2 regions of the Kluyvera georgiana genome follow, and region 2 is predicted to be linked to the other one. Evidence: riboswitches for the same ligand, from Rfam matches in the RefSeq annotation. Region 2 holds a riboswitch; the other holds the start of a gene.

Region 1 (15,588 bases), 1.1 Mb from region 2:
AGGCAAAGCGTTGGCAGTTTTCTGCCAGCAGACGCAACGCCGCCGGGTTGCGTTCAATCGCCGTGACCGCCAGCGTCGGATGTTGCAACGCGGCTTCAATCGACACGCTGCCGGTCCCCGCGCCGATATCAATCAGGTGGCTGGCCCAGTGCAGCTCTAGTTTTGAGAGCGCCAGTGCGCGTACCGCCTCCTTGGTCATCGGCACTTTTTCGCCGCGTAAAAACAGCTCATCTTTCATCGAGGATCACCACCGTGTTCATCTCATAGTCGTTGTGGACTGCGCTCACCGGCAGCCAGTGAATGCGCTCGTTGTCCAGCGCCAGATTTTCGCCAATCACCATCCAACGATGGCCCTTACCGCGAGCGACCAGCGCGGCGGCTATCTCTTTGGGCCCGCAACGCGTATCGGTCACCATCGCCACCTTGCGATGCACGGCGAGCGTGTCGAAGCACACTTCGCGCCCGTGGCTGCTGGTCAGCCACATGTCGTTCATATCGATGCCCGCCCGCGCACACAGGTACTGCACCGCGCTGACGCCGGGGATCACCCTCACGTTGTCGCGGCCAAAGTGGGCAATCAGCCGCGTGCCGATGCCGTAAAACAGCGGGTCGCCGGAGGCCAGCACCACCACGTTCTGTGCCTGCCGTGCCGCAATCCACGCCAGCACCCGGGGAATATTGGCGCCCAGCGCGCAGCGTTCGCCGCCAAACTCAGGAAACTGCGCCAGATGGCGCACGCCGCCGACCAGCGCATCGGCCTGCTTTACGGCATCTGCTGCCAGCGGCGTCATCAGCTGTACGCCCGCCGGGCCCATTCCGACGACGGTTAACATCGCATGTCCCTTACGATCTCACTGACCGAACGATTGCTGCCGAGTGTCTGGTTATCAAAGGCGAACATGATGGCATCGCAGATGGGCGGGTTTTGCGTGAAGCGCAGCCGCTCCAGCACGCGCTGACAGATGCGTTCGGCCAAGTGGTTGTAGATTGTCTGGAAGCCGTAAGCGTCGATGTGCTCCATGGCCGCTTCGGTGGTGTCGCACTCGCTCACCTGGGTAAGCAGTTCAAGCGGCGCGCCGAGCAGCGCCAGATGGGCCACCAGCGTTTCCATGCGCCCGTCGGCGATATGGCTGTGGGTGTGGAAAATCCCGGCGGCAATTTTGATAAGCTTGCCGGGGTGACCAACCAGCACAATCTGGCGGAAGCCAAGGCGCACCGACTCTTCAATCATGTAGCCGACGAAGTTGCTCATGGTGACCACCCCCTGTGGGTCAATGCCCATCTGTTCGCGCACGAAGCGCTCGCCGTGGTTGCCCGGCACCAGCACCACCCGTTCAAGCCCGGCGGCGCGCTTCATTTCCAGCTCCAGCGCCAGCGAGCGCTTCCAGCTCTCTTCCGACATCGGCGTGACGATGCCGGTGGTGCCGATAATCGAGATCCCGCCCAGAATACCCAGCCGTGAGTTATAGGTTTTCTTCGCCCGCTCTTCGCCTTCCGGGGCAAAAATTTCCACTTCTGCGCCGCGCGCCGGGCCGATGGCCTCACGGACGGCGGTTTCGATGGTATGGCGCGGGGTGCGGTTAATCGCCGCGCTGCCGATGGGTAGCCCGATACCTTTGCGGGTGACGGTGCCGACGCCCTCGCCGCCGCGCAGGGTAATCTCGCCGCTGTCGTTGACGGTCACGCGGGCAAAAATCAGCATTCCGTGGGTGGCGTCGATATCATCGCCGCCGTCTTTGCGGATGGCGGCAATACCCTGCAGGCCTTCGACGTGCGGTGATTCGACGTTCAGGTTTAGCGTCACGCCCGACGGCGTGACAATTGACACCTGGTGAATCAGGTGCTGACGCATCACCATCAGCGCGGCGACTTTCGCCGCCGCCGTAGCGCAGGAGCCGGTGGTGTAGCCTTTGCGCAGCGCTTTGCCGTTATGCCATACCGGGGCATCGAAGGCGGATTCGCTCATCGCGCCCCCTGCAGGTGATAGAGAATGGCGTTGACGATCGCCGCCGCGACGTTGCTGCCGCCTTTACGCCCCAGCGCGGCGATGCCCGGCAGGCTGCTTTTACTCAGCGCCTCTTTCGACTCTGCCGCGCCGACAAACCCGACCGGCACGCCAATCACCCCGCTGACGTCCAGCTCTGTATGCTCCAGCAGACGGAATAGCGCGGTGGGCGCATTGCCGAAGACGAACACTTTGTCGCCTTCTTCTTTGGCGGCAATATCCACCGCCGCCATCGAGCGGGTGATGCCCTGCGCTTTGGCTTCGCGCACCACGCGCGGGTCGCTGATGTAACAGCGGCACTCGCCGCCGAAGGTCGCCAGCAGATTTTTATTGATGCCGGAGAGCGCCATGGTGGTGTCGGTGTACAGCGTGCACGGGCGGCTGAGCGCCTCGCTCAGCCGGGTTAAGGCATCCGGCGCGAACCACAGAATATCCAGCCACTCAAAGTCGGCGGTGGTGTGGATCACCCGTTTGATAATCGCCTCGTGCAGCGGGCTGGCAAAGCGATACGTCGGGCGCATGTCGGCGATAATCTCGCTGATTATCTCGAAGCTTTTGCGCTCAATCGCTTGCGGTTGCTGGATATAGTTCATGCCGTTCTCCTCAGGCCGCGCCCACTAGCCAGTACCTGACCGCCATAAACAGCAGCAGGGCCAGCGTGGAGGCCACCCACATCAGTCGTATCGTTCGGGAAATGTCATCGATGGCGATAGCGCGTCGGGCATCGCCGATCCACGGCTTCTCCACGCGCTGACCAAAATAGTCGTTTGGGCCGCCGAGCCGCACGCCCAGCGCCCCGGCGACGGCGGCTTCCGCCCACGCGCAGTTCGGGCTGCTGTGGTTGTAACGGTCACGCCAGCCAATGCGCAGCGCGCGCGGGCCGTCGTAGCGGCAAAGAAATGCGGCGATGCTAATCAGCAGCCAGCTCAAGCGAGCAGGAATAAAATTGGCGACATCATCGAGGCGGGCGCTGACCATACCGATAGCGCGGTACTTTTCATGTTTGTAGCCCACCATCGAATCGAGGGTGTTGACGGCTTTGTAGGCCATGGCCAGCGGCGCGCCGCCGAGCAGCAGGAAAAACAGCGGCGCGATAATGCCATCAACGGTGTTTTCCGCCACCGTCTCCACCACCGCGCGGTTAATCTGCTCCGGCTGGAGCTGTGAGGTATCGCGACCGACAATCCACGAGAGCTTAATTCGGCTTTCAGCCAGATCGTCGGCACGTAGCGGACGCTCGACGTCCTGCGCGGAACGGGCCAGGCAACGCCCGGCCAGCACGGTGAAAATCATCCATACCTCAACGCCCCAGCCCAACCCCGGGTGAATCAACGTCGCCAGATGCAGCACGCCCCAGGCGATGCCGTAGGTCAGCCCGACCACCGCCAGCCACATCACGCCGCCGCCGATACGCAGGGCGCGATCGCTGTGACAAGTACGGCGCACGACGCGCTGAACGAGATGAATCAGGTTGCCTATCCAGCGCACGGGATGCGGCCAACTCTGCGGATCGCCGATAATAACGTCGAGCAGCCATGCACAGCACCAGGCGAGCAGCGTCATAGAACGCTCCTTGCGGCGGCGAACCAGTGATTCAGCATGGCTGGATGCTGGGCGAAGTGAACGTGAAGATAGCTGGCAAACGTGTTGCCAAGCTGCCAGCCCCCCTGCCATTGCTGAAGCACGACGCCATCGCGAGTTTTTCGGCAGGCCATCGCCGCCGGGATTCGGGCGGTGAAGTCAGAGTAGTGGAACTCGTGACCGCGCAGCACTTCGCCGGGCGCGGCGAGCAGCGTTTGCTGCTCGGCCTGCGCTTCACAGTAACCAAAGCGGGTGAGACGTTTGCCCATTTTGCTGTCGCCGGGGAGAATGTTAGCCATGGCGTGCACCTCGCCCTGCGCATCTTCCAGCGTGCTGCCGAGATACATCAGGCCGCCGCATTCGGCGTAAATCGCCACGCCGCGCTCATGTGCCACCCGCAGCTGGGCCAGCATCGGCGCGTTGGCGGCAAGCGCTCGGGCGTGCAGTTCCGGGTAGCCGCCACCGAGCCAGATCATCTGGCAGTCGGGAAGTACCGCGTCATGCAATGGGCTAAAGCGGACAAGGGTCACCCCCGCGCGTTCCAGCAGCGCGAGATTATCCGGGTAGTAGAAATTGAACGCTTCATCATCCGCGACCGCGAGGGTTAGTCCCTCGCCGCTGGCCGGCATCGGTGGCCACTCGCCCGGCGGTAACCTGTTCAATACGCTCAGCTCCAGCAGACGATCGACATCCAGCGTCCGTTCCAGCGTCGCGGCGAAATCCTGCCATGGCTGGCCATCGATGAGCGCTTCCCGAGCGGTGACCAGACCAAGGTGACGTTCCGGCAGCGATACGCCTTCCGCACGCGGCACGTAGCCGAGCACCGGCAGGTCGCAGTAGCGTTCAATGGCGTTTTTCAGCAGTTGGAAGTGGCTATCGCTGTTGACGCGGTTGACGATAACGCCCGCAATATTGAGGCTCGGGTCGAAGTGCTGGAAGCCCATCACCGTGGCGGCAATGGAGGTCGAGACCGCTTTGCCGTCCACCAGCAAGATGACCGGGCAGCCCAGCTGTTTCGCCATCGCCGCGCTGCTGCAATAGTTGGGGTCGGTACCGTAACCATCGTAGAGGCCCATCACGCCTTCAATGACGGCAATATCGGCCTGCTGCATCTGTTCGCCGAACAGCGCGTTGAGCGTAGAAGGGGGAAGCATAAAGCCGTCGAGATTGCGGGACGCGACGCCACACAGCGCGGTGTGCCAGCCGGTGTCGAGATAGTCCGGGCCGACCTTGTAGGGCTGAACGCGCAGGCCACGCTGCTGAAGCAACGTTAGCAAGCCGAGCGTCACCGTGGTTTTACCACAGCCGCTGCCGGTGCCTGCGAGGATAAATGCGTGCTGCCTGGCTGCCATACCCTGACCCTATTCAGGGTGGTTCTCGGGTATAGCCGTGCGCACGCCCAGTCCGAAGACTGTACGACTCAAAGCAACCCACTTCCCACCGAAGTTGTTGTGAATGGCCAACAGGCAGGTCTTCTGGCTTAGCGTCATCCTCACCCGTCCTTCCCGATCCAGCGATCAGTGGTTTCTACGGGGTCGTCAGCATTACAGCAGCGGGGGCTGCGAGGGATTTACACCCTCTTCCCTGGCACATACTATGCCAAACCTGTTGGTTGCAGATTTATGCCGGCACATCGGCCCGCACAAAATAAAAAGCAGGTTACTCTAGCGCCGCGAAAGAAGGATTTCGTTGCGCTATGACAATACCGGCATATTTATTTACGGTAGTTATATTTCGTTTGGCAAGGCAAGGAAAATCATGAGCGTGGCGCGCTGTCCCGCCTCCGGTGGGGAACTGATTCAGGGCTGGATTCTCGGCAGCGAAAAGCTCGTCTCCTGCCCAATAGACTGGTATAGCACCGTGGAAGTGCGCGAGGGCGTGCCGCTCGTCAATGAGCGACCGCTGGCGCGGGCGATGGTTAATACGCTGCTGGCGCGCTGGGGCTATCCGCCGACGCTGAGCCAGACGCTGCGCATTGAGATTGACTCGACCATTCCCGTGGCGAAAGGGATGGCCAGCAGCACCGCTGACATTGCCGCCACTGCCGTCGCCACCGCGCATCATTTGGGACATTCACTCAGTGAATCTGAACTGGCAACGCTGTGCGTATCGCTGGAGCCGACGGACAGCACCCTGTTTCATGCGCTAACGCTTTTCGATCATCACCACGCACAAACCCAGATTGCCTGCGCCCCCGCCCCCCATTTTGATCTGCTGGTGCTGGAGAACCCGGTTCAGCTTCGCACCGCCGACTATCACCGCCTGCCGCGACGCCCGGCGCTGGAGGCCAACGCCGGGGTGCTGCAACAGGCATGGGATAAGGTACAAACCGCCTGCACGGGCAATAACCCCAGCCTGCTCGGCGAAGCGGCGACGCTCAGCGCTGTCGCGAGCCAGACTCTGCTGCCAAAGCCGGGTTTTACGGCGCTGCTTTCACTTGTCGAACGGTGTGGCCTGTACGGCCTGACGGTGGCGCACAGCGGCAGCGTAGTCGGGCTGATGCTCGACCGTCGCTATCACGATGTGGATTATCTGCACTGGGCACTGGCACAGCGCGACCTGGCGGCGCACTGGCCGCAGCGGCATCTGCTCGCGTCAGTGAATGGCGGGGTTCAGGCCAGCGCCTGACGCAGCGCCGTCAATAGCCGCTGGTTTTCTTCGCGGCTGCGAATCGCCACGCGGAAGTAGCGCCCGTCCAGCCCCGGATAGTTGGCGCAGCTGCGAATCAGAATCTGTTTTTCTAGCAGCGCGTACTGTAGCTCAACTTCCGGGCGTTCGCAGCGCAGGAAAAGGTAGTTCGCCCGCCCCGGATACACCTTCAGCCCCTCAATCTCGCCCAGCGCCCGGTAAAAATGCGCTCCCTCTTCAGCCAGCCAGCAGTGGGTAGCCCGCTGATAGTCGACATCAGTGAGAATGACCTCTGCGGCCAGCGCGGCAAAAGCATTGATTGACCACGGCATCTGCCGCTGACGCAGCCTGGCGACCGCTCGTTCATCGCTGTTCAGCAAATAGCCCAGCCGCAGGCCGGGAATGGCATAGAATTTGGTGAGCGATCGCAGCACCCAAACGTGCGGATACTGCGCCAGCCGTGGGATAAAGCCCGCTTCATCGGGAATAAAATCGAGAAAGGCTTCGTCGAGGACCAGCGCGATTTCCAGCGCGCGACAGCGCTCGGCGATTGCCGCCAGCAGCGCGTCATCCGGCAGCAGGCCGGTAGGGTTATTGGGCGTGCAAAGAAACAGGCAGTCCAGCCCGGCGGTCAGCGCCGGGAGAATACGGTCAGTCAGCTGCCAGTTGTCCTCTTCACGCAGGAAAAAGGTATCGATGGCGCAATCAACGGTTTCCAGCGCCCGACGATATTCGGCGAACCCGGGCGCAACCACCATCGCCCGGCGCGGACACAGCCCCTGAACGAGGGTAAAGATGGATTCGGTTTCGCCGTTGCCCGCCAGGATCCACGTTGCCGGAACACCATGGTGTTCCGCCAGCGCCCGATGCAGCTGCTGATACTCGACGTCAGGGTAACGTTCGGCGCAGCTGAGCTGGGCGACAATCGCCCGTTTTAAACTTTCAGGCATTCCCAGCGGGTTAATATTGGCGCTGAAATCCAGCAGTTGGTCGGCGGAAATCCCCATCAGCGCCGCCGCTTCACGGATATTGCCGCCGTGAGCGCTTTTCAGACGCGACACGCCCGGTTACCCGCGCCGCGCCAGCGTTGCGCCGTCGGCAAAGTAGGCCTTAATGCCAGCGAGGATCGACTCGGCCACTTCCTGCTGGAACTTCGCGGTTTTCAGCTTACGCTCTTCTTCAACGTTACTGATAAACGCCGTTTCGACGAGGATAGACGGAATATCCGGCGCTTTCAGCACCGCAAACCCGGCCTGCTCGACCTGATTTTTATGCAGGTTGTTAATCTGCCCCATCTTCTTGAGCACCGCTTTCCCAAATTTCAGGCTGTCGGCGATGGTCAGCGATTGCACCATATCGAACATGGTGTGGTCGACGTAGCGGTCGCCGCTTTTGCTGACGCCACCGATCAAGTCCGAGGCGTTCTGAGTCTGCGCGAGGTATTTCGCCGCCGTACTGGTGGCCCCCTTGGTAGAGAGCGCAAACACCGATGAGCCGCTCGGCTGACGGCTGGTAAAGGCATCCGCGTGAATAGAAACAAACAGGTCGGCGCGCTGTTTCTGGGCTTTGGCCACCCGCACCTTCAGCGGAATAAAGATATCTTCGTTGCGCGTCATGTAGGCCTTCATGTTGCCTTCTTTCTCAATCAGCGCGCGCAGGCGGCGGGCAATTTGCAGCACCACGTCTTTTTCCCGCGTCTTGTACAGCCCCACCGCGCCGGAGTCTTCGCCGCCGTGTCCGGGGTCAAGCATAATGACAATTGGCCGATCGCGACCGGCTTTCCCCGGCTGCGGCCCGCTCTGCGCCGGCGGCACCTGCTTTTCGAGACCGTCTTTGTTGTACTCTTCCAGCAGCGCCAGCAGCGGGTCCTGCACATCGTTCGCGTTAGCGGGGTAGAGATCCATCACCAGACGTTCTTTAAAGTTGGCAACCGGCGCGAGGGCAAACAGCTGCGGTTTGACGTCCTGCTTCAGCTCAAACACCATGCGCACGGTCTGCGGGTCGAACTGGCCGACACGCGCGGATTTAATAAACGGATCGTCGCCGCGAATCTGCGCCGCCATCCCTTTCAGCACCGAGTTGAGGTTCACCCCTTCAAGATCAACCACCAGGCGGTCGGGATTGCTCAACGCAAACTGCCGATACTTGAGCACGCGGTTGGACTCCACCGTAACGCGCGTGTAGCTGGACGCAGGCCAGATGCGGACGGCCACCACCTGACTGACGGCAGCGAAACCAACCTGACTGACACTTAGCAACCACATGGCGCCCGCCCCTTTTAACAGGCGGCGGCGACTCAAAGACTGACTTCCTGACATGCTCTATCCCAGGCAAAAAAAGACGATTTCAAATTAAGCAAAATATGATTGACCGAAAACTTTAACCAAAGGCGAATAAACTGTCATCTATAAAAGGGTAAACATTCGTTGGTTAAGCGAAATTTGGCGGAGATTTTTCCCATGTTTAGGCAAATTCCGGCTTGCGTTTAGCGCAAAAACAGAATAAAAATACACTTATTACGAATAATCATGCATTGAGGGTTGTGCCGTGGTGAAGGAACGTAGAACCGAACTGGTCGAGGGGTTTCGTCATTCAGTCCCCTATATTAACGCTCATCGGGGCAAGACGTTTGTCATCATGCTTGGCGGCGAAGCCATTGAGCATGAGAACTTTTCAAGCATTGTCAATGATATAGGGCTGCTGCATAGTCTGGGCATCCGCCTGGTGCTGGTCTACGGCGCGCGTCCGCAAATCGACGCCAATCTGGCCGAACATCAACATCAGCCAACCTATCATAAACACATTCGTGTCACCGATAGCAAAACCCTTGAACTGGTTAAACAGGCGGCGGGCCAGCTGCAGTTGGATATCACCGCGCGTCTGTCGATGAGCCTGAACAATACGCCGCTTCAGGGCGCACACATCAATGTGGTCAGCGGTAACTTTATCATCGCCCAGCCGCTGGGCGTGGATGACGGTATCGACTACTGCCACAGCGGGCGCATTCGTCGTATTGATGAAGAGGCGATCCACCGCCAGCTCGACAGCGGCGCTATTGTGCTGATGGGGCCGGTTGCCGTCTCCGTTACCGGCGAAAGTTTTAACCTGACTTCAGAAGAAATTGCCACTCAGTTGGCGATTAAGCTGAAGGCCGAGAAGATGATTGGCTTCTGCTCATCGCAGGGCGTTTACAATGAGGCCGGTGAAATCGTTCCTGAACTGTTCCCTAACGAAGCGCAGGCGCGCATCGAAGAGCTGGAGCAGGAAGGCGACTACCTTTCCGGTACCGCTCGCTTCCTGCGCGGCGCGGTGAAAGCCTGCCGCAGCGGCGTGCGTCGCAGCCACCTGATCAGCTATCAGGAAGACGGCGCGCTGTTGCAGGAATTGTTCTCACGCGACGGTATTGGTACGCAAATCGTGATGGAGAGCGCCGAGCAGATCCGCCGCGCCACCATTAACGATATTGGCGGTATTCTCGACCTGATTGCGCCGCTGGAGCAGCAGGGGATTCTGGTGCGTCGCTCACGCGAGCAGCTGGAGATGGAGATCGACAAGTTCACGATTATTCAACGTGATAACACCACCATCGCCTGTGCCGCGCTTTATCCGTTCCCGGAAGAGAAAATTGGCGAAATGGCCTGCGTGGCGGTGCATCCGGACTATCGCAGCTCTTCGCGCGGCGAAGTGCTCCTTGAGCGCATTACCGCGCAGGCGAAGCAAATGGGGCTGAATCATCTGTTTGTGCTGACCACCCGCAGTATTCACTGGTTCCAGGAGCGTGGGTTTAAGCCGGTTGATGTTGAGCTGCTGCCGGAGAGTAAAAAGCAGCTGTATAACTATCAGCGTCGTTCGAAGGTGCTGATGGCGGATTTAGTCTAGCAGCGCCGATCGGTCTCCGCGCCCTCTTCCCTTTTGAAGCTGTCTCTTATAATCCTTGACGACAGTTATCAGAAAGGGGGGAGGTGTATTTGGATTGATCACTCCGTTGCGCTCCTTTTCAGCTCTCGCCACATAAATTGTACGGGCGCAGGGAGCGCGCAAGGGGCGGCCAATCGCCACTGCGTGGTTCCCTCAGCTTATCCCTTCCGGCTTCGGGTCGGGCGCGAGTTCACATCCATGTGAACCACGCCCTCAGCCCACATCCATGTGGGCTGACCCGGCCTACAGGGAACGCCTCGGCGATTTAGACGCCACCAATACCAGTGCAGTCTTTTAGTTAACAGCAAAAACCAGAGCCACTGAAACCGATGAGTCCCCGCTGGAAATCGGCGAGCCGGAGAATGGAAGACAAGGTTAGGACGCCATGGATGGCGGACTGAGGCGAACCGAGACAGGACGTCGAGTTTCGCCGTGCCGCAGGCTGGAGTGCGTAGGTGAGCGTAGTGCGAAGCACCGATTTCCCCGCGGGGCCGCGGGGATTGTCAAGGGGGGCGCGGCCGCCCCCCTTGGCCCGTTCACCGGTGATAGAACGTCATATTCCACCCTACGTAAAGTGAACGGAATCCCTCTCCTTACTGACAGACATTCGGTCCTATCGCACGAATTTGTGTATAACAGACAGCTTTAAAGGTAAAGGGAGCACATTGTGCCCCCTTTACGCACTATGCCATCTCCGCAAATATCGCCGACAGCCCGCTGCGCCGTTCAGTACGTGTGGCAATCGCCGCGGCCAACAGATTTTCATCGGCATACATCGACAGGCGTGACTTCGCGCGGGTAATCGCGGTGTAGACCAGCTCGCGGCTGACCACCGGCACCAGCTGCGTCGGCAGTACCAGCGCGGCGTGAGTAAACTCGGAACCCTGCGATTTATGCACCGTCATCGCCCATGCGGTATCGTGATCCGGCAGGCGGCTTGGCTGCACCGATTTGATCGTCCCGTCCGGCATCGGGAACCAGACGCGCATCCCCTGCCCACGATCTAACGCCACGCCGATATCACCGTTAAACAGCCCCAGCGCGCTGTCGTTACGGCTAATCATCACCGGACGACCTTCGTACCAGCGCGAGTGGCGCTGCGGCTGAATCAGGCGATGACGCGCCAACAGCTGTTCGAACTGTGTATTCAGCCCGCCGACGCCCCACGGCCCTTCCCGCAGCGCGCACAACAGTTGATATTCACCGAACGCCGCCAGCACCTCTGCAGGCTCGGCCTGCGCGCGTAAAAGCTGTAAATAATGACCGTACCCCATGCGCGCATCATCGAGCATGGCGGCATAATCATCCGTTGTGCGCAGCGGTTTGAGTTCGATATCGCTAAAGCCGCGGGCGAAGACCTCGCCAACGGCCTGTTTATCGCCCCGGTTTACCGCGCCCGCCAGTTGCCCAATCCCCGAGTCGCTGCCAAAACGGTAGCTGGTGCGCAGCAGGCAGAGACTGTCGCGCAGCGCCCCCGCCGTTTGGCCTTCGCCCGCCGGAAGTTCGTTCCCCACCAGGCGGCTTAACTGGGCCGCGCGTTCAGGCGTATAGCCAGCGTTCACCCAGCTACAGATATCCCCCAGTACCGCGCCCGCCTCTACTGACGCAAGCTGATCGCGGTCACCGAGAAAAATGACTCGTCCATGCGGCGGCAGCGCGTCAATCAGCCGCGCCATCATCGGCAGGTCGATCATGGAAGCTTCGTCGACCACCAGCACATCAAGGTGCAGCGGGTTACCCGCGTGGTAGCGCATTTTCTGGCTGCCGGGTTGCGCACCCAGCAGGCGGTGCAGCGTGCTGGCCTCGGTCGGCAGCATCGCTTTATGCGCGTCGCTTAGCGTCAGTTTACGCAGCGCCGCGCCCAAAGATTCGGTAAGGCGCGCCGCCGCTTTCCCCGTCGGGGCCGCCAGACGAATACGGAGTTTTTCGGCATTCGCCATCTGTACCAGCGCCGCCAGCAGTTTGGCGACGGTGGTGGTTTTCCCGGTGCCAGGTCCGCCGGAGATCACCGAAATACGCCGCGTCAGCGCAACGGCGGCGGCCACTTTCTGCCAGTCGACGTTGTCACTGGCGGGGAACAGCGCGTTTAGCGTCTGCTGGAGCTGTGCTTCGTCCACCGCCTGCGGTGTCTGGGTGTCGCTAAAGAAACGCGCCACCGTCAGCTCGTTATGCCACATGCGGTTGAGGTACAGCCGGTCACGGCTTAGTATCAGCGGCGACGGGCGTTCACCGGCACTCACGGCCTTAGACGCCAGCAACAACGCAGCCCAGTCTTCTGGCGCATCGGCATCGCTGAACAGCTGCTGCCAGAATTCACGTGCGCGCTCTTTCGGCTGCATCGTCGCGGTCAGGTGCGACAGAGGCAGGCACACGTGCCCTTCGCCGGTATCGCGGCTGAGCATCGCCGCCGCCAGCATCACCGCCGGGTGCTCATCCTGCGCAACCATCAGCGCAAACTGCACGTCCAGCGGGCGCAGCAGACGCTGCTCGGCGGCATCCAGCAAACGTTGTTCGAGACTCATGCGTCCATCTCCTCGCCTTCTCCGGCAAACAGTGCATCCATGGCCGCAATAAGCGCGGGGTCTGGCCGGGTAGTGAATATCCCTTGCTGCCCCGCGTCGCGGTTAACGCCACGCAGGAACAGGTAAATCACGCCGCCGAAGTGGCGTTCATAGTCATAATTGGCAATGCGATGGCGCAGATAGCGGTGTAGCGCCAGGCTATAGAGCTGATACTGCAAGTCATAGCGGTGCGACTGCATCGCCTCGACCATCGCCTGTTGGGTGTAGGCCTCGCCGTTCTCTCCCAGCCAGTTGGACTTGTAGTCCAGCAGGTAGTAGCGCCCGTCGTGGCGGAAAACAAGGTCGATAAAGCCTTTCAGCATACCGCGTACCTGGCGGAAATCGAGCGTGGGGCAGCCTGCCGAAAGCGGGTCATAGCGGCGGGTTAAGGCATCCAGCGCCAGCGGGTCGAGCGGGCGGTTGATGGGCAAATAAAACTCCATTTCCACCTGTTTTTGCTGTGCGCTCAACTGATTAAGCGCAATACCGGTTTCCGCCAGCGGCGCCGCCAGCACCTGGGAAATCCAGGCGGTCAGCACCGGCTCCCACTCTTCGCCAAAGCCGTTGCTTTGCAGCTTTTCCAGCATCCACTCGGATGAAACCGGCTGGGTAAAGTCGAGGTCTTCAAACAGGCTGTGCAGGAAGGTACCCGGCGATGCGCCACGCGGAAAGTTGTGCGGCGTCAGGGTTAGCTCCGGCAGCGTTTCCGCCGCGCCGACGGCGTCGATATCCAGGCGCGACAGCAGATCCTGCGCCACGCTGTGGCCGCGTTGTTGCAGGCCGGAGTAGCTGGTGACCCGCCAGTCGTCCACGATGCGACGCAGCACCTGACGCGCCGCCAGTTCAGGCATTTGTGCCTGAGTGGCCTGCCAACGCGCGTCGTCGGGCGATGTCGCCAGCGTCAGCGCAATGTGCTCATCGCAGAGCGCACGCAGACAGGCTTCCAGACCCGCGGCGTCGAGTACCTCGCCTTTCTGCATCAGCCTTCCCGGCGCGCTGTGATGAAGTTCGGTATCGGTGGGTTTGTCGCTGCGCCGTGCGGTGAGCGGTGCCAGCCCCAGACTACAGTGCCACACGGCGCGGGTTAGGGCGACGTAGAGCAGGCGCAGATCTTCCGCCAGACGCTCGGCTTCGGCCAGCTCCAGGCTTTCATCGCTTTCGTGAAGATCCAGCACCGCCGCGAAGGATTCCCGATCGTGATAGAACGCCTGCTTCTCTCTACGGAAACGGGCGATAAACGGCAGCCAGACCAGCGGATATTCCAGCCCTTTCGACTTGTGAATAGTGACTATCTGCACCAGGTGTTTGTCGCTCTCCAGACGCATTTGCTGGCTGGAAGCGTTGGTATCCGGCTCGGCGATTTGCTGGTTCAGCCAGCGTACCAGCGCGTGCTCGCTCTCCAGCCCGGTGGCCGCTTCTTGTAGCAGCTCGCTAAGGTGCAGAATATCGGTTAAGCGCCGCTCGCCGCCGTGCGTGGCGAGCAGGTTTTCCGCGAGGGAACGCGCGTTCATCAGGGCACGAATCATCGGCATCACACCGCGGCGTTGCCAGATAAGCCGGTAATCGCTGAACTCTTCCACCAGCGCATCCCAGGCGTGTTCATCCTGATTCAGCCGTTCAATGTCCCGCGCGTTCAGGCCAAACATTGCCGTCGCCAGCGCGCTGCGCAGGGTATTTTCCCGCTCCGGCGTCAGCACCGCCTGTAGCACCCACAGCAGTTCCTGCGCTTCCGGGGTTTCGAATACGCTGTCGCGGTTGGAAAGATAAACCGACGGAATAGCCAGCGCATTCAGCGCATCGCGAATCAACGAGGCTTCCTGGCGGTTACGCACCAGCACGGTAATGTCTGATGCCTGCACCGGACGCGCGCTGTCGCCGCGCCACAGCAGCGCCGTGCCGCGTTGGCCGCCGGTGAGCCAGTCGCGAATCTGCGCCGCGCACTGCTGGGCCATAAAGTTCTGATAGTCGCCTGCGCTAACGCCCTCACCGGGCATCAGCCAGAGGTTCATTGCCGGCTGATTTTCGCCATCCACCTCAAAACGCAGTGAGGCATTTTTCTCGGCGGATTTGACCGGCAGGAACGGAATATCGCGGAACATAAAAGGGTTATCGACCAGCCCAAACAGGCGGTTGACGCTAGCCACCATGCCCGGCGCGGAACGCCAGTTGGTGTCGAGCGTGTAGTGCGCCGCCACATCGCCGCGCGCGCGCATGTAGGTAAAGATATCGGCGCCGCGGAAGGCGTAGATCGCCTGCTTCGGGTCGCCAATCAGCAGCAACGCGGTCTCCGGCTGTTGCCGCCAGATGCGGCGGAAAATGCGATATTGCTGCGGGTCGGTATCCTGGAATTCATCGATCATCGCCACCGGAAAACGCTGACGAATGGCGGCGGCTAACGCATCGCCGCTTTCGCTCTCCAGCGCTTCATCGAGGCGGCTTAGCATATCGTCAAAGCCCAACTCGCCGCGGCGGCGCTTCTCGCGGGCCACCGCCTCACGGATCTCTTTCATCGCCTGGGCAATCACCAGGTCGTTAAGCGTGAGCGGCGAGTCCAGTAGACGCTCAATAGCGCTGAACAGCGGATGCGTTGGCACTTCTCCGCCCGCTTTGGTGCGTTCAGACAGGAACGACTGGCTGAATTTTTCCAGCGCATCGGGGAGTTGGTAGTTTTTGCTCTCTTCCTGCGCCCAGGCGCTGATCTTGTCGATCCACTTGCCCTGGTTGCCGCGGTTGAACTTGCGGCGATCGATACCCGAGTTTTCCAGCAGCGGTTCAAGATCGCTGACCGCAGCCAGCCACTGCTGTTTGATGTCGCCAATCTGCGCGAGGATCTGCTGATGGCGTGATTCCAGCGTCTCGGCGCTGAGCGGTATTTTTAGCTGCGGCGCTTCACCT
Region 2 (15,588 bases):
CACACTACCATCGGCGCTACGGCGTTTCACTTCTGAGTTCGGCATGGGGTCAGGTGGGACCACCGCGCTACAGCCGCCAGGCAAATTCTGTTATCAACACGCATTAGCCTGTCGATGTAATCTGTAATCAAGCTGAATATCGTCTCTTCGCCAAAACATCTTCGGCGTTGTAAGGTTAAGCCTCACGGTTCATTAGTACTGGTTAGCTCAACGTATCGCTACGCTTACACACCCAGCCTATCAACGTCGTCGTCTTCAACGTTCCTTCAGGACCCTTAAAGGGTCAGGGAGAACTCATCTCGGGGCAAGTTTCGTGCTTAGATGCTTTCAGCACTTATCTTTTCCGCATTTAGCTACCGGGCAATGCCATTGGCATGACAACCCGAACACCAGTGATGCGTCCACTCCGGTCCTCTCGTACTAGGAGCAGCCCCCCTCAATTCTCCAGCGCCCACGGCAGATAGGGACCGAACTGTCTCACGACGTTCTAAACCCAGCTCGCGTACCACTTTAAATGGCGAACAGCCATACCCTTGGGACCTACTTCAGCCCCAGGATGTGATGAGCCGACATCGAGGTGCCAAACACCGCCGTCGATATGAACTCTTGGGCGGTATCAGCCTGTTATCCCCGGAGTACCTTTTATCCGTTGAGCGATGGCCCTTCCATTCAGAACCACCGGATCACTAAGACCTGCTTTCGCACCTGCTCGAGCCGTCACTCTCGCAGTCAAGCTAGCTTATGCCTTTGCACTAACCTCCTGATGTCCGACCAGGATTAGCTAACCTTCGTGCTCCTCCGTTACTCTTTAGGAGGAGACCGCCCCAGTCAAACTACCCACCAGACACTGTCCGCAACCCGGATTACGGGTCTACGTTAGAACACCAGCCATTAAAGGGTGGTATTTCAAGGTTGGCTCCACGCAGACTGGCGTCCACGCTTCAAAGCCTCCCACCTATCCTACACATCAAGGACCAGTGTTCAGTGTCAAGCTATAGTAAAGGTTCACGGGGTCTTTCCGTCTTGCCGCGGGTACACTGCATCTTCACAGCGAGTTCAATTTCACTGAGTCTCGGGTGGAGACAGCCTGGCCATCATTACGCCATTCGTGCAGGTCGGAACTTACCCGACAAGGAATTTCGCTACCTTAGGACCGTTATAGTTACGGCCGCCGTTTACCGGGGCTTCGATCAAGAGCTTCGCCTTACAGCTAACCCCATCAATTAACCTTCCGGCACCGGGCAGGCGTCACACCGTATACGTCCACTTTCGTGTTTGCACAGTGCTGTGTTTTTAATAAACAGTTGCAGCCAGCTGGTATCTTCGACTGATTTCAGCTCCATGGGTAAACCACTTCACCTACATATCAGCGTGCCTTCTCCCGAAGTTACGGCACCATTTTGCCTAGTTCCTTCACCCGAGTTCTCTCAAGCGCCTTGGTATTCTCTACCTGACCACCTGTGTCGGTTTGGGGTACGATTTGATGTTACCTGATGCTTAGAGGCTTTTCCTGGAAGCAGGGCATTTGTTACTTCAGCACCGTAGTGCCTCGTCATCACACCTCAGCGTTAGTAAGCGTCCGGATTTACCTAAACGCTCCGCCTACATGCTTAAACCGGGACAACCGTCGCCCGGCTAACATAGCCTTCTCCGTCCCCCCTTCGCAGTAACACCAAGTACAGGAATATTAACCTGTTTCCCATCGACTACGCCTTTCGGCCTCGCCTTAGGGGTCGACTCACCCTGCCCCGATTAACGTTGGACAGGAACCCTTGGTCTTCCGGCGTGCGGGTTTTTCACCCGCATTATCGTTACTTATGTCAGCATTCGCACTTCTGATACCTCCAGCATCCCTCACGAGACACCTTCGCAGGCTTACAGAACGCTCCCCTACCCAACAACACATAGTGTCGCTGCCGCAGCTTCGGTGCACAGTTTAGCCCCGTTACATCTTCCGCGCAGGCCGACTCGACCAGTGAGCTATTACGCTTTCTTTAAATGATGGCTGCTTCTAAGCCAACATCCTGGCTGTCTGAGCCTTCCCACATCGTTTCCCACTTAACTGTGACTTTGGGACCTTAGCTGGCGGTCTGGGTTGTTTCCCTCTTCACGACGGACGTTAGCACCCGCCGTGTGTCTCCCGTGATAACATTCTTCGGTATTCGCAGTTTGCATCGGGTTGGTAAGTCGGGATGACCCCCTAGCCGAAACAGTGCTCTACCCCCGAAGATGAGTTCACGAGGCGCTACCTAAATAGCTTTCGGGGAGAACCAGCTATCTCCCGGTTTGATTGGCCTTTCACCCCCAGCCACAAGTCATCCGCTAATTTTTCAACATTAGTCGGTTCGGTCCTCCAGTTAGTGTTACCCAACCTTCAACCTGCCCATGGCTAGATCACCGGGTTTCGGGTCTATACCCTGCAACTTAACGCCCAGTTAAGACTCGGTTTCCCTTCGGCTCCCCTATACGGTTAACCTTGCTACAGAATATAAGTCGCTGACCCATTATACAAAAGGTACGCAGTCACACCCCAAAGGGTGCTCCCACTGCTTGTACGTACACGGTTTCAGGTTCTTTTTCACTCCCCTCGCCGGGGTTCTTTTCGCCTTTCCCTCACGGTACTGGTTCACTATCGGTCAGTCAGGAGTATTTAGCCTTGGAGGATGGTCCCCCCATATTCAGACAGGATACCACGTGTCCCGCCCTACTCATCGAGTTCACAACCTGTGCATTTTGGTGTACGGGACTATCACCCTGTACCGTCGGACTTTCCAGACCGTTCCACTAACACACAAGCTGATTCAGACTCTGGGCTGCTCCCCGTTCGCTCGCCGCTACTGGGGGAATCTCGGTTGATTTCTTTTCCTCGGGGTACTTAGATGTTTCAGTTCCCCCGGTTCGCTTCGTTAACCTATGTATTCAGTTAACGATAGTGTGTCGAAACACACTGGGTTTCCCCATTCGGAAATCGCCGGTTATAACGGTTCATATCACCTTACCGACGCTTATCGCAGATTAGCACGTCCTTCATCGCCTCTGACTGCCAGGGCATCCACCGTGTACGCTTAGTCGCTTAACCTCACAACCCGAAGATGTTTCACTTCGTGTTGCGAAAATTTGAGAGACTCGAACACACCGCTTATCTGTTCTTATTACGGAGAACAGACACAGTGTGTCGTTTCAATTTTCAGCTTGATCCAGATTTTTAAAGAGCAAAACTTCGCAGTGAACCTTTTCAGGTACACTCTGAAGTTTTCTTGGGTTGTTGCAGTAAAGATGGTGGAGCTATGCGGGATCGAACCGCAGACCTCCTGCGTGCAAAGCAGGCGCTCTCCCAGCTGAGCTATAGCCCCATCGTTTGACAGAATCTCTTAAAACCGTAATGCTTTCTGAGACAAGGCGTGGAACGGCGAAGCATACTGAAGTATGCGAGTCGTTTCACAACGCGGTATCAGGAAGAATTTGGTAGGCCTGAGTGGACTTGAACCACCGACCTCACCCTTATCAGGGGTGCGCTCTAACCACCTGAGCTACAAGCCTGCAGAGATTCTTTACTGCTATTTTTCATCAGACAATCTGTGTGAGCACTTCAAAGAACGTTTCTTTAAGGTAAGGAGGTGATCCAACCGCAGGTTCCCCTACGGTTACCTTGTTACGACTTCACCCCAGTCATGAATCACAAAGTGGTAAGCGCCCTCCCGAAGGTTAAGCTACCTACTTCTTTTGCAACCCACTCCCATGGTGTGACGGGCGGTGTGTACAAGGCCCGGGAACGTATTCACCGTAGCATTCTGATCTACGATTACTAGCGATTCCGACTTCATGGAGTCGAGTTGCAGACTCCAATCCGGACTACGACATACTTTATGAGGTCCGCTTGCTCTCGCGAGGTCGCTTCTCTTTGTATATGCCATTGTAGCACGTGTGTAGCCCTACTCGTAAGGGCCATGATGACTTGACGTCATCCCCACCTTCCTCCAGTTTATCACTGGCAGTCTCCTTTGAGTTCCCGGCCGAACCGCTGGCAACAAAGGATAAGGGTTGCGCTCGTTGCGGGACTTAACCCAACATTTCACAACACGAGCTGACGACAGCCATGCAGCACCTGTCTCAGAGTTCCCGAAGGCACCAAAGCATCTCTGCTAAGTTCTCTGGATGTCAAGAGTAGGTAAGGTTCTTCGCGTTGCATCGAATTAAACCACATGCTCCACCGCTTGTGCGGGCCCCCGTCAATTCATTTGAGTTTTAACCTTGCGGCCGTACTCCCCAGGCGGTCTATTTAACGCGTTAGCTCCGGAAGCCACTCCTCAAGGGAACAACCTCCAAATAGACATCGTTTACGGCGTGGACTACCAGGGTATCTAATCCTGTTTGCTCCCCACGCTTTCGCACCTGAGCGTCAGTCTTCGTCCAGGGGGCCGCCTTCGCCACCGGTATTCCTCCAGATCTCTACGCATTTCACCGCTACACCTGGAATTCTACCCCCCTCTACGAGACTCAAGCTTGCCAGTTTCAAATGCAGTTCCCAGGTTGAGCCCGGGGATTTCACATCTGACTTAACAAACCGCCTGCGTGCGCTTTACGCCCAGTAATTCCGATTAACGCTTGCACCCTCCGTATTACCGCGGCTGCTGGCACGGAGTTAGCCGGTGCTTCTTCTGCGAGTAACGTCAATCGCTGTGGTTATTAACCACAACGCCTTCCTCCTCGCTGAAAGTACTTTACAACCCGAAGGCCTTCTTCATACACGCGGCATGGCTGCATCAGGCTTGCGCCCATTGTGCAATATTCCCCACTGCTGCCTCCCGTAGGAGTCTGGACCGTGTCTCAGTTCCAGTGTGGCTGGTCATCCTCTCAGACCAGCTAGGGATCGTCGCCTAGGTGAGCCGTTACCCCACCTACTAGCTAATCCCATCTGGGCACATCCGATGGTGTGAGGCCCGAAGGTCCCCCACTTTGGTCTTGCGACGTTATGCGGTATTAGCTACCGTTTCCAGTAGTTATCCCCCTCCATCGGGCAGTTTCCCAGACATTACTCACCCGTCCGCCACTCGTCACCCGAGAGCAAGCTCTCTGTGCTACCGTTCGACTTGCATGTGTTAGGCCTGCCGCCAGCGTTCAATCTGAGCCATGATCAAACTCTTCAATTTAAGTTTGATGCTCGTGAATTAAACTTCGTAATGAATTACGTGTTCACTCAGAGACTTGGTATTCATTTTTCGTCTTGCGACGTTTAAGAATCCGTATCTTCGAGTGCCCACACAGATTGTCTGATAAATTGTTAAAGAGCAGTGCCGCTTCGCTTTTTCTCAGCGGCGCGGGATGTGCATATTACGCTTTCCCGCTTCAGAGTCAAGCGTTTATTTCGCTTTTCTCCGTCGAGATTCTCAGGAGAACCTCGCTGACCCGGCGACTTGCAAGCCGTTGTTCCGTGTCAGTGGAGGCGCATTATAGGGAGTTCTGAGACGTTGACAAGCCCTGTTTTAAAAAAACTTTTCAACCGTCTCTTTTTTGAACAAATCAGACTGAAACAGGTAGTTTTTCGAGCGTTTCAAAGCCATAACGCTGCAAAACGGGTAAAAGTTGTTCAGTTTCTGCCGTCAGGGCCATGCAATAAGCCACATTCGCGTCATTAGATTTTGCATCCGGCGCTTCATGTTCCAGCAGCCAGGCCGTACGCCGTGCAATCGCCGCACCAGAATCCACCAGCCGAGTTCCTTCCGGCAGCACCTGTAAAAGCTCCTCTTGTAATAGAGGGAAGTGGGTACAACCGAGCACAACGGTATCCGGCGGTTCCTGCATTCGTAGCCACGGACGTAAAATACGACGCAATTCTTCCAGAGGAACTGTCTGACCGTGCAGCTTCGCTTCCGCCAGTTCCACCAGCTCGGCAGAACCCAGCATCTCAATGCGGCATTCATTAGCAAAGCGCGCGATAAGCTCGTGAGTATAAGGACGCTTTACCGTTCCCCTCGTGGCCAATAGCCCCACGATACGGTTAGCAGACAAGCGAGCCGCCGGTTTAATCGCGGGTACGACGCCGACAACCGGGAAGGCGAATTTGTCGCGCAGCGCGGGCAGCGATACCGTACTTGCCGTGTTACAGGCGATAACCGCCAGCGCTAACGGATAGCGCCGCTGTACCGCAGTGACGATTTCCACGACGCGCTCCACGATAAATTCCTCGCTCTTCTCCCCGTAAGGGAAAGCGACATTATCAAAAGCGTAGATGTAATGGAGGTCCGGCAGAAGATGCCGGATCTCATCATAGACCGACAGCCCACCGACGCCGGAATCAAATACCAGCACGGTGGGACGTGGTTCAGAAGGTGTAGCTGCCAGACAAGGTGTATTCCCGTCCTGCAGTTTGGTAGCCATATGCTGTCTCGTAATCTTTATCGAACAGGTTAGCTATTTTACCACGAACGGTCAGGTGTGAGGTGACAGGATATGACAATCCGATATCCCACAGGCTCACGCCGCCCATTTTCACCCGACTGGAGGAGCCAGTTGTCTCGTCGTAGCTGTTGTCATAGCGCTGTCCCAAATATTGGTAAGCGATATTCCAGCCAAGACCGTAAACCTCCCCTGTGACTTCATACTTCACCTGCTGTTTCGCGCGACGAGCAAGAACCTGGTCGGTTTCGTCATCACGCGGATCAACATACTGCAGTGTCAGGTGATGTTCTACCGAGCCAGTCGTGATGTTCCCCGTCCACTCTACGCCTTTAATGGTGGCCGACTTCACGTTGACGTACTCGCTGTATTGGCTTGAGCTTTTATAATCAATCAGGTTTTGAATTTCATAGTGGTACGCAGAAAGCCTCCAATCCAACGACCCCGTAATGCCGTCAATTCCTGCTTCCCACTGTTTAGATTCTTCAGGTTGCAGATTCGGGTTGGCAATGATGCCTCGGTTACTTCCATATGCATAACGCGTTGCACCATACTGCTGCCCCAAAGAGGGGGCCAGGAAGCCGGTGCCATAAGAAAGCGTTGCGCGATAACCATCAATAAACTCCCAACCTGCAGCTGTTTGCCACGTTCCGTGCCAACCAAACTGCTCATCGTGATCCTCACGGCCAGATGCTTCCAACGTAACGGAATCAATCTGCTGCTGCCCGGTCAGGTAAAGGCCCGTCGTATCACGTTTATAGGCATCGGTTTTTGTCGTGCTGCCGGAAACCAGCTTTTCCTGCTTCCAGTCCACCCCACCGCTAATCGCCCCGTGCCCAACCTCAAGGTTGTTCCCCCACTGGATATAACGCTGTTCCATATCATCCAATGTGGCTTGGCCAGCATAGCGACCAAGGTTATTCGTGTAGTTATAGTCTTTAAGATGCTGATAGTTAGCGATCAGTTGAGAAGAATAGATACCGGAGTTATAACGCAGTCCGGTATCCCAGGATTGGTTGTAGTTCTGAGCTTCGTCATTACCTTCAGGAGAGCCATACATCGTATTCTGATCGTAATCACTGTTGGCCGTGTATCCATAACCACGGAAGAAACCCGAGAAGCTATCATCAAACTTGTGCTGCACGGCCCCCCAGAACAGCTTATTCCGATAGCCATCGCGGTCACTGTCGCCACTGTATGGAGAATCTGGGACGATATTAAATCCCTTCGTTGTCTGGTAGGCGCCTGCTGCCGTTATCATCGTGTCGCCAAAGCGTTTATTCACCGCCCCATCGTAGGTCTGATAGCCGTCCGAACCCACTCCGGCGTTAATCTGCGCACGCTCATCGTCACTCATGGTAATGATATTGACCACACCGCCTATCGCGCCGGAACCGTACACGGCTGAACGCGGCCCGCGAATGTATTCAATGCGCTGTACCAGAGACACCGGGATTTGGCTAATATCAATCGCGTTGCCTATCCCGGCCCGCGCCATCGGTACGCCGTCAATCAACACCAGCACATGGCGCGATTCAGTGCCACGGACATAAAGAGAAGCGCTGTTACCCATGCCGCCGGTCTGCGAGATATCAACGCCGGGCAAACGGCGCATCACATCATTCAGATCTTTCGACTGCCAGCGCTGAATATCATCACGCGTCACCACGTCGGTTGGCGCCAGCACGGTATTAACAGGTTGCTGGAAGCGGTTGGCGGTGACCACCAGCGTGTCTGAATTGCTGCCTTGCGCCCAGCCGGAAAAAGCCGTGACGGATAACGCCGTCATCAGCGAAGCTTTTTTAATCATTTTTCAAAGCATCCGAAACAGAAAAAGGATGCCGCAGGCTTTATCAGTTGCTCGCGACGATAAAACCTCATGCGACGTCATCCGGCAGGTCTTCGGGCTTGGAGGCTATATAAAGAAACGATGACTTCCCACGGCCAGCCGCAGTGTCTGCACTTTGTGCGCTCGTTTCTCACCGTCCTTACCGCTGCGCGTCAGCCCCAGATTTACACTGGGTTCCCTTTTAACTCACAGGACCGGTACGGGGATGCTACATTTAGTTACATATGGATGTCCAGACTGCTATTTATGATTTTCACCTGCATCGACACTGGACATCCCCCGAGCAGGCCCTACAATCCCCGCGTACTTTTATTATTCAGGATGCATCATGACCCCCGAACACCTCCCAACCGAACAGTACGACGCGCAGCTCGCAGAGAAAGTGACTCGCCTGCAAACGATGATGGCGCCGTTTAGCGCACCCGCGCCGGAGGTGTTCCGTTCGCCGGTCAGCCACTACCGTATGCGCGCTGAATTCCGCATCTGGCACGACGGCGATGATCTGTACCACATCATGTTCGACCAGCAGACCAAAAGCCGCATTCGCGTTGATACCTTCCCGGCCGCCAGCGAACTGATCAACACGCTAATGACCGCGATGCTCGACGGCGTGCGCGATAACCACGCCCTGCGTCATAAGCTTTTCCAGATTGACTACCTCACCACGCTGAGCAATCAGGCGGTGGTCTCGCTGCTGTATCATAAAAAGCTCGACGACGAATGGCGCAAGCAGGCCGAAGCGCTGCGCGATGCGCTCCGTGCGCAGGGGCTGAATGTGCACCTGATTGGCCGCGCAACGAAAACTAAAATCGAGCTGGATCAAGATTATATCGATGAGCGCCTGCCGGTGGCGGGCAAAGAGATGATCTACCGCCAGGTCGAGAATAGCTTTACCCAGCCGAACGCCGCCATGAACATCCAGATGCTGGAGTGGGCGCTGGACGCCACGAACAATTCACAGGGCGATCTGTTGGAACTGTACTGCGGCAACGGCAACTTCTCGCTGGCGCTGGCGCGCAACTTCAACCGCGTGCTGGCCACTGAAATCGCCAAGCCGTCCGTCGCGGCGGCGCAGTACAACATTGCCGCCAACCAGATCGACAACGTGCAGATTATCCGCATGGCAGCAGAGGAGTTTACTCAGGCGATGAACGGCGTGCGGGAATTTAACCGCTTGCAGGGCATTGATCTGAAAAGCTATCAGTGTGAAACGATTTTCGTCGACCCACCGCGCAGCGGGCTGGATAGCGAAACGGAGAAAATGGTACAGGCATACCCGAACATTCTGTACATCTCCTGTAACCCGGAGACGCTGTGCCAGAACCTGGAAACGTTGAGCCAGACGCACAAGGTGTCACGCCTCGCGCTGTTCGACCAGTTCCCGTATACCCATCATATGGAATGCGGCGTGCTGTTAACGAAGAAGTAAGACTGAAGGTAGGCCGGATAAGCGTAGCGCCATCCGGCAAGTCCTGAGCAGATTGCCGGATGGCGGCTTTGCCTTATCCGGCCTACGCCATAATTACGATTCCTGCTTGCGGTTACGCAACTTCACGCCAATCCAGAAGACCATCGCCACCGACAGTACCGCCGGGAAGAAGTTAGAACCGATATCCGGGTACTCCGCACGCACCACGGTGCTGTATAGCAACACGCCAAGGATAAAGCAGCCGGCCGCCAGGCCAGGCAGCCCTACCGGCATCGTGCGGTTCTGGTAGCGCTGATGCAGACAGTAGACCGTCAGCACCAGCGAGATAATTGGAAAAATGGAGAAAGGTACGATGGAGCTAAACAGGGCTGCAAACGTGCCGTTAATCGATAAGCCAGCTAACAGCGCCAGCAGCAGCGTACCCTTTTCTTGACCTGACTGTTTCATTGCTCGTTTACCACCTTATTCGGACTGATGTGTCGTCTTCTCTTGTTCACGGCGATACCAGTAGTACGCGCCTTTGGAGATCATCCGTAACTGCAGCACCAGCCGCTCTTCCAGCTGTCGGCGCTGCTCAAGGCTAACATCCAGAGCCTCCGCTCCCGCGCTAAATACGATTGTCACCATCGCCTCGGCCTGCGCTTCCGTGAACGCACGAGGCATATGGTTTTCGATTTCCAGATAGTCAGCAAGTTCCGCAATGAAGTGCTGAATTTCACGCGCCACCGCGGCACGGAAGGCGGCAGACGTCCCGGAACGTTCACGCAGCAGCAGGCGGAAGGCGTTCGGGTTGTTACCAATAAATTCCATAAAGGTTGAGACGGAAGTGCGGATCACGCTGCCGCCTTTGGCGATACGCTGACGTGCCTGGCGCATCAGCTGACGCAGCATCAGGCCGCTTTCGTCGACCATGGTCAGCCCCAGTTCGTCCACATCACGGAAATGGCGATAAAAGGAGGTTGGCGCAATTCCCGCCTCACGCGCGACTTCGCGCAGGCTCAAGCTGGCAAAACTACGTTCAGCACTCAGTTGACTGAATGCCGCTTCGACCAGCGACCGCCGGGTTTTTTCTTTTTGTTGCGCTCTAACACCCATCACGATAACTGAATCCTTCCACATGACATGCTGGCACTATACCAGAGATTAAAACGAATCGACTTACGTCGCTTTGTTAATGATTGTTTACATGCTATTTATGCTATTTCGTATGAAAAAAGCCCAACGATAATTGGGTTATACCTTCGATGATGTTATGATTCTGTTGCTTTTATGTATAAGAACAGGTAAGCCCTACCATGCCACATTCCTACGATTATGATGCAATAGTAATTGGTTCCGGCCCCGGCGGCGAAGGCGCTGCTATGGGTCTGGTGAAGCAAGGAGCCCGTGTCGCCGTTATTGAGCGTTATCATAATGTCGGCGGCGGCTGTACCCACTGGGGTACCATCCCGTCCAAAGCTCTTCGCCATGCCGTCAGCCGTATTATCGAATTCAACCAGAACCCTCTCTACAGCGACCACAGCCGACTTCTCCGCTCTTCTTTTGCCGACATCCTGAATCATGCCGATAGCGTTATCAATCAGCAAACTCGCATGCGTCAGGGTTTTTATGAGCGCAATCACTGTGAAATGCTGCAGGGAGACGCCCGTTTCGTCGATGAACACACCATCGCGCTGGAATGCCCGGACGGTTCCGTTGAAACGCTCACCGCCGACAAATTCGTGATCGCCTGCGGTTCACGCCCATATCGTCCAGCCGACGTTGATTTCACCCACCCACGTATTTACGACAGCGATTCGATTCTGAGTCTGCACCACGAACCTCGCCACGTCATTATCTACGGCGCCGGGGTTATTGGCTGCGAATACGCGTCTATCTTCCGTGGTATGGACGTGAAAGTTGACTTAATCAACACCCGCGACCGACTGCTGGCTTTCCTCGACCAGGAGATGTCAGACTCGCTTTCTTATCACTTCTGGAACAGCGGCGTGGTCATTCGCCACAACGAAGAGTACGAGAAGATTGAAGGCGTGGACGATGGCGTGATCATGCACCTGAAGTCCGGCAAGAAGCTGAAGGCAGACTGCCTGCTGTTCGCCAATGGCCGTACGGGTAACACTGACTCGCTGTCGCTGGAAAATATTGGCCTGCAGGCCGATGGCCGCGGCCAGCTGAAAGTGAACAGCATGTACCAGACCGCGCTGCCGCACGTTTATGCCGTCGGCGACGTGATCGGTTATCCGAGCCTGGCCTCTGCTGCTTACGATCAGGGCCGTATTGCTGCTCAGGCGCTGATGAAAGGTGAAGCCACCGCACATCTGATTGAAGATATTCCGACCGGCATCTACACCATTCCGGAAATCAGCTCCGTGGGCAAAACTGAACAGCAGCTCACCGCCATGAAGGTGCCGTACGAAGTCGGACGTGCCCAGTTTAAACACCTGGCGCGAGCGCAGATCGTCGGAATGAGCGTGGGAAGCCTGAAGATCCTGTTCCATCGGGAGACGAAAGAGATCCTCGGCATTCACTGCTTTGGCGAACGCGCAGCCGAAATTATTCATATCGGCCAGGCGATCATGGAGCAGAAAGGCGGCGGTAACACCATTGAGTACTTCGTTAACACCACCTTCAACTACCCGACGATGGCAGAAGCCTATCGGGTAGCGGCGCTAAACGGCTTAAATCGCCTGTTTTAACGTCTTATCGAAATGACCGTCCATGCTCTCGCGGACGGTCTCTGCCAGCTGCTCATAGCGGCTGCGCAGCGGCGATCCAGGTCGATAGACCAGCCCAACGGTGCGGCGCGGCTCCGGCTTAATGCATGGCAGGTAAACGACACCATCACGTTTACGATCCTGCGGCACGGCCAGCGCGGGCAGTAAGGTAATGCCGCTGCCCGCCGCTACCATATTACGCAGCGTTTCCAGACTGGTTGCGCGGAAGTGGGTATCTTCATCCGCACCGGCTTCAAAACAGAAGCCCATCGCCTGATCGCGCAGGCAGTGACCGTCTTCCAGCATCAGCAGTTTCTCGCCGGCCAGATCCGACATCGGCACGCGATCGCGCTCGGCCCATGGGTGATCTTCATAGATAGCCAGCATCATTGGTTCATCAAACAGCGGCACCTCAATAAAGGCTTCGCTCTCTTTCACCAATGCCAGAATGGCGCAGTCCAGCTTACCGCTATCCAGCTGCGCCAGCAGCTGATGGGTCTGCGCTTCGTGCAGGTACATTTCCAGCTTCGGGAACGTCTGGTGCAGCATTGGGATAATGTGGGGCAGCAGGTACGGGCCAACGGTCGGGATCAGGCCGATATGCAACGGGCCGGACATCGTCTCCCCCTGCTGGCTAGCCATCTCCTTCAGCACTTTGACCTCGCGTAGCACGGTACGCGCCTGGTCCACCAGCAGCAGCCCGGCCTGGGTAAACAGCACCTTACGGCTGGTGCGTTCCAGCAGCATAACGCCCAGTTCATCTTCCAGTTTACGAATCTGCCCGCTCAGGGTTGGCTGGCTGACGTGGCAGGAATCTGCCGCCCGGCGGAAATGCCGGTGTTCAGCTAATGCCACCAGGTATTCAAGATCGCGAATATTCATTATTCATCCTCCATCGCCACGATAGTTCATGGCGATAGATAGAATAGCAATGAATGATTATCCCTATCAAGGATTCTGTTTAATAATAGACCACAGAAACAGCGCGGTTCCTTGTTTAACCCTTTGAAGTCGCCGCGTGGATTTCTGAGTTTCTCTCAAAACTCGACTAACTAAAGCCAACATGAACGTTTGCGGGCCCCGTGGCCCGCTTTTTTTTGCGCATAAAAAACCCGGCGTCGCTGCGCTCGGCCGGGCTGTATCCAACAATGTGCCTCGATGTTGCCTGATGGCGCTTCGCTTATCAGGCCTACAGGCTACGTAGGCCGGATAAGGCGTTTACGCCGCCATCCGGCAATTAAGCGCTAGCTCAGGCGCGCCTTCGCGTCGCTAATCGCCTGCGCCACCTGCTTCGGCGAAACGCCGCCTTTTGCCGCACGCTTATCGAGGCACGATTGCAGGGACAGAATCGGGTAAACGTCATCGCCAATCACCGCGCTGAATTTCTGCAGATCGGCCAGCGGCAGATCTTCCAGCGGCTTGCCCTGGGCAATGGCTTCCACCACCGCTTCACCCACGATATGGTGCGCTTCACGGAACGGCACGCCTTTAGCAACCAGATAATCCGCCAGTTCGGTAGCATTGGCATAACCCTGCTGTGCCGCCTCCTGGCAACGTGGGCGTTTCACCTGGATACCGTCCAGCACCAGCGCCGCCATATGCAGACAGTCCAGCCAGGTATCCAGCGCGTCGAATACGCCTTCTTTATCTTCCTGCATGTCTTTGTTGTAAGCCAACGGCAGACCTTTGAGGGTCATCATCATACCGGTCAACGCGCCCTGCACACGGCCGCATTTACCGCGGATCAGCTCCAGCGCATCCGGGTTTTTCTTCTGCGGCATCAGGGAAGAGCCTGACGTCACGCGGTCGGACAGCTCAACGAAGCCCGCTTCACCGGTATTAAAGAAGATCAGGTCTTCCGCGAAACGCGACAGGTGCACCATACCGATGGAAGCGTTAGACAGCAGCTCCAGCACGTGGTCACGGTCAGACACGCTGTCCAGACTGTTGCGGGTCGCGGACGCGAAGCCCAGCCAGCCCGCCAGCTGTTCACGGTCAATTTCATAAGCGGTACCCGCCAGCGCGCCGCAGCCCAGCGGGCTGACGTCCAGACGCTTGAGGGTATCCTGCAGACGGCTTTCGTCACGCGCCAGCATCTCAACGTAGGCCAGGCACCAGTGAGCAAAAGTGACCGGCTGCGCGCGTTGCAGGTGGGTGTAGCCCGGCATCACCGCGTCCTGGTTCACCTGCGCGGTTTCCACCAGCGCGTTTTGCAGCTGACGATTCGCGTCCAGCAGCTCCGCCACGGTGTCTTTGCACCACAGCTTGAGGTCGGTAGCCACCTGGTCGTTACGGCTACGCCCGGTATGCAGCTTTTTACCCAGTTGGCCGACCTTATCGATCAGCTTACCTTCCACCCAGCTATGGATGTCTTCGGCGTCGCTTTCCAGGATCTGCTGCGGATTAGCGCGAACTTCTTCCAGCAGCACGCTCAGCGCCGCTTCCAGTTGAGATTGCTCTTCCGCCGTCAGTACGCCAACCGTTACCAGCGCTTTGGACCAGGCTACAGAGCCAACGATATCCTGCTCCGCCAGGCGATAATCAAAGCGTAAAGAGTCGTTGAACTGTTTGAACCGCTGATCTGCTGCCTGAGTAAAACGCCCACCCCAAAGTGCCATAACATGCTTCCTTAAATTCTTTTAATTTCACTGCCGGATGGCGCTGCGCTTATCCGGTCTACAGGTTCTGTTCACGTAGGCCCGATAAGGCGCAGCGGCCTTCGGGCATACAAATACTTAAGCCAGAATACGCGTGCCAATCGGCGTGCCGTTAAACAGCGCCGGCAGCTGCTCCGCGTGGCGCCATGAGGCGATATCGACCGGGCGACCAAGCGTACGCGCCGCATCAAGCGCCGCGTTCACCTTCACAATCATACCGTCGGTAATAATCCCCTGCTCGATCAACTGCTCTGCCTTCGCCGCGGTCATTTCCGCAATGCGCTGACCTTTGCCATCGAGAATACCGCTTACGTCGGAGAGCAGAATCAGATCCGCCCCCAGCGTTGCCGCCAGCGCGGTTGCCGCCTGGTCCGCGTTAACGTTCATCAGTTGTCCTTCGGCGGTGACCCCGATTGAGCTCACCACAGGCAGGAAGCCGCCTTCCAGCAGCAGATTAATCAGTTTAGGCGAACCGGGCTGCGCCAGACCGACGTGACCCAATTCTTCATCCAGTTTAGTGACCTGCACGCTGTCACCATCGCC

What was found. A riboswitch is a leader RNA that binds a small molecule or an ion and turns the genes downstream of it on or off. The one in region 2 is predicted to bind cobalamin.
Region 1: it holds a riboswitch for cobalamin, as region 2 does, so the genes downstream of both, ABTW00_RS04530 (cobyrinate a,c-diamide synthase) here and btuB (TonB-dependent vitamin B12 receptor BtuB) in region 2, are expected to answer to the same signal.

Annotation. Positions count from the first base shown of each region.
Region 1 is NZ_CP158865.1:934,503-950,090, reverse strand. Features, by position in the region: gene ABTW00_RS04555 (decarboxylating cobalt-precorrin-6B (C(15))-methyltransferase) at 1-238, opposite strand, end outside; gene ABTW00_RS04550 (cobalt-precorrin-7 (C(5))-methyltransferase) at 228-833, opposite strand; gene cbiD (cobalt-precorrin-5B (C(1))-methyltransferase CbiD) at 827-1,966, opposite strand; gene ABTW00_RS04540 (cobalt-precorrin-8 methylmutase) at 1,963-2,598, opposite strand; gene cbiB (adenosylcobinamide-phosphate synthase CbiB) at 2,609-3,568, opposite strand; gene ABTW00_RS04530 (cobyrinate a,c-diamide synthase) at 3,565-4,938, opposite strand; cobalamin riboswitch at 5,035-5,210, opposite strand; gene ABTW00_RS04525 (L-threonine kinase) at 5,345-6,214, shown strand; gene cobD (threonine-phosphate decarboxylase CobD) at 6,199-7,275, opposite strand; gene amiC (N-acetylmuramoyl-L-alanine amidase AmiC) at 7,282-8,532, opposite strand; gene argA (amino-acid N-acetyltransferase) at 8,762-10,093, shown strand; gene recD (exodeoxyribonuclease V subunit alpha) at 10,816-12,654, opposite strand; gene recB (exodeoxyribonuclease V subunit beta) at 12,651-15,588, opposite strand, start outside.
Region 2 is NZ_CP158865.1:4,804,805-4,820,392, forward strand. Features, by position in the region: rRNA gene rrf (5S ribosomal RNA) at 1-81, opposite strand, end outside; rRNA gene ABTW00_RS22740 (23S ribosomal RNA) at 172-3,079, opposite strand; tRNA gene ABTW00_RS22745 (tRNA-Ala) at 3,278-3,353, opposite strand; tRNA gene ABTW00_RS22750 (tRNA-Ile) at 3,464-3,540, opposite strand; rRNA gene ABTW00_RS22755 (16S ribosomal RNA) at 3,611-5,150, opposite strand; gene murI (glutamate racemase) at 5,521-6,378, opposite strand; gene btuB (TonB-dependent vitamin B12 receptor BtuB) at 6,323-8,206, opposite strand; cobalamin riboswitch at 8,273-8,459, opposite strand; gene trmA (tRNA (uridine(54)-C5)-methyltransferase TrmA) at 8,574-9,674, shown strand; gene ABTW00_RS22775 (YijD family membrane protein) at 9,768-10,121, opposite strand; gene fabR (HTH-type transcriptional repressor FabR) at 10,137-10,772, opposite strand; gene sthA (Si-specific NAD(P)(+) transhydrogenase) at 10,970-12,370, shown strand; gene oxyR (DNA-binding transcriptional regulator OxyR) at 12,353-13,270, opposite strand; gene argH (argininosuccinate lyase) at 13,633-15,006, opposite strand; gene argB (acetylglutamate kinase) at 15,124-15,588, opposite strand, start outside.